One region of the Nonomuraea sp. NPDC050478 genome, then DNA from elsewhere that is predicted to be linked to it. Evidence: predicted binding sites of a transcription regulator. Region 1 holds the regulator's gene; the other holds the start of a gene.
The links. The regulator LexA, encoded in region 1, represses DNA repair genes until DNA is damaged. The targets are predictions, from matches to a motif close to TCGAACANNTGTTCGA.

Region 1 (4,698 bases):
GGAGCTTCTGTCTGGTGCGGTCGCCGAAACACAAGGTGTGGTGAACTACATCGGTGTAACTACTAGATGTTGTGGTCCAACCGTAGAAGCGCGCGACCATGAACGCAAGTTGGCCGGGCCCGCCCGGCCGAAGTCGCTGATCAGCCCCCGCGTCCCCGCCCCGCCTCGGCGTGTCGTCCGGGACGTGTCACTTTTGTTGGTACGCGTCACGTACGTGATGTTTGTTCACAGGAGGCTCGCGGGCATCGCACGGTCACCTATTGTCCCTGGTGTAAAGGGGTGCCGACGCCATCGGGGCCGTGGAAGCGGGTGCCCGCCCATCTGGGCGGACTCGTCAGCCCGTCGAACCGCTTTGCCTCGTCCGCGACGGCCCCTAGGTCCTCGCCGGGGTGGACGCCGGCGCCGCTCAGGTTGTCGCCTTCACGCACCTGTGCCTACGACAGGCCGGCAACGCTCCTCAGGTTGTGGCCTTCACGCACCTGCGCCCAGGGTAAGCCGGCGACGCTCCACAGGTTGCCGCCTTCACGCACCTGCGCCCACGACAGGCCGACGGCGCTTCTCGGGCTAGCGCCTTCACGCACCTGTACCCACGGCGGGCCGACGGCGCTCCACAGGTCGTCACCTTCACGCACCTGCGCCCACGACAGGCCGACGGCGCCCGGCGAGCGCTCGACCCCTGCGTGGCCGGCCGCCCTGGTGCCGAGCCAGAACCCGCCCAGCGACAGCAGCGCCATGACCAGCACCAGCGCCGCGCGGCCCCGCCGCGTCAACCGCACCGGCGCGGTCTCGGCCGCGCCACCCCGCAGCCTCTTCCCCGCCCGCGCACGCCGCCCACTGTCGGCCCCCGCGGAGCGGCCCACCCCGTCGGCCTGCGTGGTGCCGCCGGTCCTGCCGACCTGCGTGGCGCGGCCGGTCCTGTCAACCTGTGCGGCGCGACCGGCCCTATCGATCTGCGTAACGCGACCGGCCCTGTCAACCTGTGCGGCGCGACCGGCCCTGTCGATCCGCGCGAACCTCGGGAACCAGCCCATCCTTGGCCGGCCGAGCTGCGCTGGAGTCCCGGGCACGACGACGCGGCGACGCGCCCGCACCGCGTCCCCTTCAATCGCGCCGTCCCCCTTACGCGTCCGGCGCCTCGATTGCAGGTCCGCCGGGGCCCGCTCCCCCTGCGCTGCGCGCGCACTCCCCTTGGGTACCATCGACGCCCCGTCCCGCCGGAGCCCCCGCACTCGGGCCGGGGACACCGGCGACCGCTCAGCGCGACCGTCGCCGAGCCCGTCTTCGCCGGTGAGGCCGGAACGCCGCAGAGGGCCGTCGTCCGTCAGGCGCCTTTCCGGCGCACCCTGCCTCCGGCGCCGCTCCACGACCCGCCGCTCGCCCCCCGCCTGGCGCCCACCGTTGACAACCTGACCGACTCCGGGCACGCGCTCACCCGCCGCCCGGCGCCCGCCATTGACGGCCTGGCCAACTCGCGGCCCACGCTCTCCCCCTCGAACAGACCCGCCGTTCACGACCTGACCGGGTCCAGGCGCACACTCTTCCGTACGGACGGACCCGCCATTGACGACGCCTCCCGGCGCACGCTCGCCCGCCGCCTGGCGCCCGCCGTTGACGACCTGACCGGCTCCGGGCGCTCGCTCTCCCCCTCGGACGGACCCGCCGTTGACGACCTGACCGGCTCCGGGCGCTCGCTCTCCCCCTCGGACGGGCCCGCCGTCGCTTCTCCCCCACCTGCCAGGGCTGGTGTCCGAGTCGGGGCGGGCTGGGGGGACGAGGTACAGGTGGGGGCGCTTGCCGTCGGCGGCCCATCGCGATCGAGGGCCCGCTCCGCCGTCGTTATTCCGCCTGGGCGCTTCGGGGCGAGGGTGGCGTCCCTGAGGGCTCCCCTCCTGGGTGGCGTCGACGATGAGGGTGAGGCGCTTGACGTGGTCGCCGGTCGGATCCGCCATCAGATCATCCCGTGGATGCGGCCCGTGGGTGAGCCCGCTGCGCAGTGGCTCCGTCTGGTCGTTCGCATGATGGACCTCCCGCCGTCGTGGCCCCCGGAAACGGCCGTAGAAAGATCGGCAAATCGAACACGGTGTCGATCGAACTCCCGTACGATGTTCTACACCACACTGCCGACATTTTCGAGGAAGACTCGAACAACTGTTTGAAGATGATCTTCAACAGAGATACGGTCGCTGTGTGCGACATCAGGACCACGGACCGGGAGCCTCGCCCGCGGGGCGGGTTGCCGGGCGAGGAGGAGAGGCATGAGCGAGCGGGATGACGCCAATGGGGTCAGTGACCTCGCGGTGCGAAGGCGTGACTCACTGGGGCTGACCCCCAGGCAACGCAAGATCCTCGAGGTGATCCGCGACTCGGTGCAGCAGCGCGGCTATCCGCCGTCCATGCGCGAGATCGGCGAGGCCGTCCAGTTGACCAGCACGTCCAGCGTGTCGCACCAGTTGACGGCTTTGCAGCGCAAGGGCTATCTGCGGCGAGACCCCCACCGCCCGCGCGCGCTGGAGGTGCGGCTGCCGGGTGAGCCGGTGCTGTGGGTCGACCCCGACACCGCCACCGACGACGCCCCCGTCAACAGGCCCACCGCCGCCTACGTCCCGCTGGTCGGCCGCATCGCCGCCGGTGGCCCGATTCTGGCCGAGGAGAGCGTCGAGGACGTCTTCGCGCTTCCCAAGCAGCTGGTCGGCGAGGGCACGCTCTTCCTCCTGCAGGTCACCGGTGACTCGATGATCGACGCCGCGATCGCCGACGGCGACTGGGTCGTGGTCCGGCAGCAGCCGGTCGCCGAGAGCGGCGACATCGTGGCCGCGATGATCGAGGGCGAGGCGACGGTCAAGACCTTCAAGCGCAAGGACGGCCACGTCTGGCTGGTGCCGCACAACGACAACTACGAGCCCATCCCCGGCGACGAGGCCAGCGTCCTGGGCAAGGTCGTGGCGGTCCTGCGCCGCCTCTGACCCCTCGCCGTGTGAGACGCGGTGCGGCCGTCCCGCACCGCGCTCCTCACCGGCTCTCGCGCACCAGCCCGCCGATGGCCGCCGTCCTCCTCTCCGCGCGCGTCCTGTCCGGCGGGCGCCTCTCCGGCTGCCCGGGTTCCATGGTTCCGTCGCACACGGCGCGTCTCCGGGCAAGTGCACCTACCTCCACCCTTGTCCGGTAACCAGCCGCATTCCGGCGGTTGATCGCAGTCCATAATCTCGGCGGCATGGAGAAGATCGAGACGAGGCCGAGTGCCGGGCGGCGGCTGGCCGGGGCCGGCCTGTGGGTGCTCCAGGTGGTCATGGCGGGCATGCTGCTGATGGCGGCGATGGGCAAGTTCACCGGGGCTGAGCCGTCGGTGTCCACGTTCGAGGCGATCGGATGGGGCGACTGGTTCCGCTACCTGGTCGCGGTGCTGGAGGTCGCGATGGCGGTATGCCTGCTGGCGCCCCCGGTGGCCGGAGCGGCCGCGCTGGCGGGCGCCGGGCTGATGGCCGGTGCGGTGCTGACCGAGGCGTTCGTGAGCGGCGGGCCTGTGGCGCTGCCGCTGGTCCTGCTCGTGGTGAGCGGGCTGATCGCGTGGGGGCGGCGTGATCGTACGGACCGGCTGTGGCGGTCGCTGGCCGGCGGCTGATCCGTACGAAGGCCGACATTCCTAGAATGTCTGGGTGAGCGACACATTCGTGGGTGAAGCGTTCAAAGCACGCAACGACGGGCTCAAGTGGGCGAAGGCCGACCCGGGGGTCATCCCCGCGTGGGTGGCCGACATGGACCTGCCGTCCGCTCCCGAGGTGGTCGAGGCGCTGCGCCGCCGGGCGGAAGGCGACCTCGGCTATCCCTCGTGGCTCGACAGCCCCCAGAGCGGGCCGCTCGCCGAGGCGTTCGCGGAGCGGATGGCCGCCCGATACGGGTGGGAGCCCGATCCGGGCCTGGTCCGCTCCTACTCCGACATCAACCAGGCCCTGCAGGTGCTGCTGCACGTGTGGACGGCCCCGGGAGACGGGGTGGCGCTGCACACCCCGGCCTATCATCCGTTCCTCGGCACGCTGGAGACCATGGACCGGCCGCTGCGCCCCATCCGGCTCGTGCCGGACGGCGACTCGTGGCGCGCCGAGATCCCCGACCTGTCCGGGTGCAAGGTGCTGCTGCTGGTCAACCCGCAGAACCCGACCGGCCGCGTCTTCACCCGGGCCGAGCTGGAGGAGCTCGCCGAGCTGGCCGAACGGCACGATCTGCTGGTCATCTCCGACGAGATCCACGGGGACCTGGTGTACGAGCCGAACCGGCACATCCCGTTCGGCACGATCCTGCCTGACCGGACGGTCACCCTGACCTCGGCCACCAAGGCGTTCAACCTGGGCGGGATCCGCTGCTCGGTGGCGCACCTCGGCTCCCCCGGGCTGCGCGGGGCGCTGGACGCCCAGCCGCCGTTCCTCTTCGGCTCGGCGAACGTGTTCGGCGTGGAGGCGACCGTCGCCGCCTGGCGGCACGGTGACGCCTGGCTGGCGGACACGGTCGCGCTGCTCGACCGGAACCGGCGCGTCATCGCCGAACACCTGCCCGAGGGCGTCACGTACCGCGTGCCGGAGGCCACCTACCTGGCATGGCTCGACTACGGCCGTCCCGCGGTGGCGGAGCAGCTGGAGCGGGAGGCGAAGGTCCTCCTCAGCGACGGCGCCGTGTTCGGGCCGGGCGGCGAGACGTTCGTCCGGC
Region 2 (4,698 bases), on a different contig from region 1:
ACGAGCGCGTCCAGGCGGCGGTAGCGCCACTTGATCAGCTCCTGCAGGCCCTGGTCCTTGACCTTGAGCGCCACGTGCTCCTGCCCGATCGTGATCACGCTGGGCTGAGCTAACTGGGCCACCGCCAGGTTGAGCCCCGGCCTGGTCGCCATGAGCACGCCCGTGCCGACCGAGCGGATGAACCGGGCCAGCTTCAGGTCCGTCCACAGGGTGAACCGGTGGTAGGCGGTCTCGTCCTGCGGGATCAGCCTGCTCGGCAGCTTCGACAGCATGGCCCGCACCGGGTCGGAGCCGGGCGTCAGCCGGTCGTCCAGATAGCGCACCCGCACCCGCGGGTCCAGCGGGAAGAACGGCTCCTCGTCCTCCCGCAGGATCGACACGATCTCCACGTCGTGCCGTTCGGCCAGCTGGCCGGCGAGGTTGAAGACGGTCCTGATGGTGCCGCCCATGCCGTTGGCGTGGAGCAGGAGGATCTTGATCTCCCGCGTCGACGGCGGGGGCGCCTTGCGCGCCCTGCGCCGGTTGTAACCCCTGTACACCCGGGCCGCCGCTGACTTGCCCTTACGCGCCCATGTCCGCACCTGGAACGTCCCCCCGCCGGTTGACAACGTGATGGATCGGCGAGGCCGGCGGTAGGAGTCGCCCCCCGTCGGCCCTTACCGAGTTCGAGTGGTTTGCGCCGTTCATCCCCGTGGCGCTATCCACTTCTATGATCTTTAGACGCCATATGGCGGGATAACGTTGCTTGCGAAGTCAACACTTTTCAGACGAATCTGACAGGGCAGCCGGGATGTGGACGGCCCGGCTGCCTCGCCAGTGCCCAGTCGTTACGCCTCTTCAGGCTTCGCGGCCTCCTTCTTCATCTCCTTGTCCTGCCGGTTCGCCTTGAGGGCCTGCTTCTTCGCCTTGCCGGACTTCGCGCTGGGTTTCTTCTTCATGTCAGACATGGTGTCCCCCCTGTACGGACAGTGCGCCTCATATAACGCACTAACCCCGTAATACCCCTACTCCACCAAAACGCGACATACCATCAATTTGGTACGAGTCCAGAACGCGAAAAGCTCAGGCCCCACCCATCCCGCTGCCCAGGGGTCACAGCAGAGTGAGCTGCTGGGGAGAAGGCGGTGGCGGCGGCGGGAGGCGGCGGGCCCTGGCCGGAGTGGCGCGGCCGATGCCGAAGCGGGTGGCGAGGTCCCTGATCTGGGTCGTGACGCGTTCCTGGTAGGCCTTGGGCGCGTAGGCGCCGCGACCGTACAGCTCCAGATAGCGCGGCACGAGGCGCGGGTGCTCGCGGGAGAGCCAGGCCAGCCACCACTGCCGGGCGCCGGGGCGCAGGTGCAGCACGATGGGGGTGAGATGGGTGGCGCCGGCGGCGGCGATCTCCCTGACCGTCCGCTCCAACTGGGCGGGGGAGTCGGTGAGGTAGGGCAGCACCGGGGCCATCAGGACACCGCAGCCGATGCCGTGGGCGTTGAGCGTCGCGCACGCCTCCAGGCGGCGGCGCGGGTCGGGGGTGCCCGGCTCGACCGAGCGCCACACGTCGGGGTCGAGGAAGCCGACCGAGAAGCTCGCGCCCACGTCGGCGCGGTCGGCCGCCTCGGTGAGCAGGTCGAGGTCGCGCAGGATCAGCGTGCCCTTGGTGAGGACCGAGAACGGGTTGGCCGCGTCGCGCAGCGCCGCCAGGATGCCGCGCATCAGCTCGTAGCGGCCCTCGGCGCGCTGGTAGCAGTCGACGTTGGTGCCCATCGCGATGTGCTGCCCGCGCCAGCGCGGCGCGGCGAGCTCCTTGCGGACCAGCTCGGCGGCGTTGACCTTCACCACGATCTTCGAGTCGAAGTCGGCCCCCGCGTCGAGGTCGAGATACTCGTGGGTCTTGCGCGCGAAGCAGTAGACGCACCGGTGGCCGCAACCGCGGTAAGGGTTGATCGTGTAGTCGAACGGCACCCGGCTGGCCGCCGGCACCCGGTTGATGATCGAACGCGCCTGGATCTCGTAGAAGGTCATGCCCCGGAAGCCGGGGGTGTCGAAGGTGCGGGCCACCGCGCCGCGGGCGAACAGCGGCGCGGCCGGATCGTCCGGCCCGGCGTCGGTCAGACGCAGGTTGTCCCAGCGCATGCCATGATTAGAACAGAAGTTCGACAGTGATCGCAAACCAAAAGAGATCGCAATTGGCAGGTCGGCCCACGGCTAATGATCTTCATGGTTGGGCAGGAATGCGGCACAGAGCTTGCGTTCCGGAGGTGCACCCATGGCCTGGTCGCAGGACGAAGAGCGGATGCTGGCCCAGATCGAGCAGCACCTCGTCGACGACGATCCGCGACTCGTCGCACGGCTGGAGTCGTTCAACGAGCGCGCGCGCCGCAGTGAGGAGAGGTCGGCGGGCGGGCACGCGCCCAGCCGCTCGACCGTCATCATCGTGGTCAGCTGGTTCCTGATCGCCACGCTCGTCGCCACGCTCCTGATCCTCGTCCTGCGCGAGGGGGCCTCGGCCGCCCTCGCCCTGACCACCGCCTGACCCCATCCGCCCCGCGGGCCTCGCCCGAATGGGCCGGGGTCAGCGGGAGGACGGCAGGGCGCGCAGGAAGTCGGCGGCCACCGGCGCGGCGACCTTGCCGCCGCCGCCACCGCCCTCGACCACCACCGCGAACGCCACGTCGTCCCTGAACCCGATGAACCACGCGTGGGAGTCGAGCTCGGGCCCCGTGCCGTACTCGGCGGTCCCCGTCTTGCCGTGGGTGCCGGCGGGCAGGCCGGCGGCCTTGGCGGTGCCCTTGGTGACGACGGCCGCCATCATCGCGTGCAGGTCATCCGTCACCCCGTCGGGCAGCGGGCGGGGCTTGACCTTCTGCTCCGCCTCCGGCACCAGCGTGGGCGGCCGCCAGGTGCCGTCGGCGAGAGCCGCGGCCACGGACGCCATCGACAGCGGGCTGGCCGTGATGCGGCCCTGGCCGAAGGACTCGGCCGCCAGCTCGGCGTCGGACTCTGCCCTGGGGAAGCTGGGCTCGGTGGCGGGCAGGCCGATGGCCGGCGCCGTGTTGAAGCCGACCAGCTCGGCGGTCTTCAGCAGCTTGTCGGCGCCGAGCCGCTGCTTGGCCAGCGGCGCGAACGAGGTGTTGCACGAGTAGGCGAACGAGTCGGAGAACGACACCTTGCCGTACGCGGCCTCCTCGGAGTTGCGGATGCGCAGCCCGCCCACGGTCACGTACTTCGGGCAGGTCACGGTGTCGCCCGGCTTCAGCCCCGCGGCCAGCAGCCCGGCCGCGGTGACCGCCTTGAACGTCGAGCCCGGCGGGTAGCGGCCGTCGATGGCCCGGTTGAACCCGCCCCGGTTGTTGACCACGCCCAGGATCTCTCCCGTGCCTGGCCTGATCGCCACCAGCGAGGCGGGCTTGTCGAGGTCCTTGACCGCCGTGACGGCGGCGTCCTGCACCTGGGGGTCGAGCGAGGTGGTCAGGGACTCGCCGTCCTCGCCCTCGATCGTCTCCAGGGTGGTCTCGCCCGCCCTGATCTCGGTCGTCGGCGTGCCGGCGAGCCGCTTCTCGAACGTCTGCTGCAGCCCGCCCCGCCCGACCGCCTGCCCGGTCTTGTAGGCGGAGCCGAGCCGCCGCACGTCGTCCTTCGTGGCCTTGTCGAGGAAGCCGACGAGCTGCTGGACCGAGCCGCCGACCTCGCCGGTGTCGATGCGGTTGCCGTCGGCGTCGACGATCTTGGCCCGCTCGGGCCACTTCGCCTTGAGCGTGAACTCCGCCTCCGAGGTCAGCTTCGGATGCACCGCTGAGGGGGCCCAGTCGACCTTCCAGTGGCGGTCGGCCACCTTGAGCGCGAGCTCTCCCTCGTACGTCCAGTCGCCGAGGTTCTTCAGCCGGTGGGTGGCGGTGTAGGGGACGGTGGCGCGGTCGTCGCTCTCGCGCGGCTGCCCCAGCGTCACCTCGGTGGACTCGACGCCGAGGCCCTCGCGGAGCCGGCCGTAGAGGCCGAGCTCGCGCGGCACGGCCAGCTCGGCGCTCATCCGCGCCTGGTCGCCGGACTGCCACGCGGCGGCGAAGCGCTGCGCCGTCTCGGCGGGTGTGCCGCGGGTGTGCAGCACGTAGTAGGCGCCACCGGCGGCGGCCCCCACCGCCACCACGGTGGCGACGGACACGATCACGATGGTGCGCGTACGCGCCACTGTCAGCCCCCTGACCGTCGACAGGGGACCGAGCTTAGCGGGGCGGCATCACGACGTGCCATGGGACGGCTTGTGACCGGACGCGTACTCCGGGACGTACTCCTGCCCGGAAAGCCGCTGGATGGCGGCCATGACCTCGTCGGTCACGCGGCGCCGCTCCCGGGCGTCGCGATGGTCGCCGTCGAACCGCAGCGGCTCGCCGATCCGGATGCCGACGGTGGCCGGGCGGGGCACCCTGGCGCCGAACGGCATCACCTTGTCGGTGCCGCTGAGCGCCACGGGAAGCACGGGGGCGCCGGTCTTGAGCGCCAGCCAGGCGACGCCGACCTTGCCGCGGTAGAGACGGCCGTCGGGGGAGCGGGTGCCCTCCGGGTGGATGCCGAACAGCTCGCCGCGCTCCAGCAGCCCGGCGGCGGCGTCGAGCATCTCCTGCGCGGCCCTGGCGCTCTCACGGTCGGTCGGCAGGCTGCCGCCCAGCCGCATGAACCAGCTGGAGACCGGGTTGCCGGAGAAGTACTCGTTCTTCGCGG

Region 2: ACIBF7_RS08895 (Rv2578c family radical SAM protein) is a predicted target of LexA. The motif match lies at 2,124-2,139, and genes of this name have one in related genera.

What each region holds. Positions count from the first base shown of each region.
Region 1 covers NZ_JBITHT010000003.1:1,067,551-1,072,248, forward strand. Annotated here, with positions in the region: gene ACIBF7_RS19225 (hypothetical protein) at 435-1,091, opposite strand; gene lexA (transcriptional repressor LexA) at 2,256-2,963, shown strand; gene ACIBF7_RS19235 (DoxX family protein) at 3,212-3,619, shown strand; gene ACIBF7_RS19240 (MalY/PatB family protein) at 3,654-4,698, shown strand, end outside.
Region 2 covers NZ_JBITHT010000002.1:177,389-182,086, reverse strand. Annotated here, with positions in the region: gene ACIBF7_RS08900 (glycosyltransferase family 4 protein) at 1-581, opposite strand, end outside; gene ACIBF7_RS08895 (Rv2578c family radical SAM protein) at 1,093-2,115, opposite strand; gene ACIBF7_RS08890 (DUF3040 domain-containing protein) at 2,249-2,515, shown strand; gene ACIBF7_RS08885 (penicillin-binding transpeptidase domain-containing protein) at 2,555-4,141, opposite strand; gene ACIBF7_RS08880 (1-acyl-sn-glycerol-3-phosphate acyltransferase) at 4,217-4,698, opposite strand, start outside.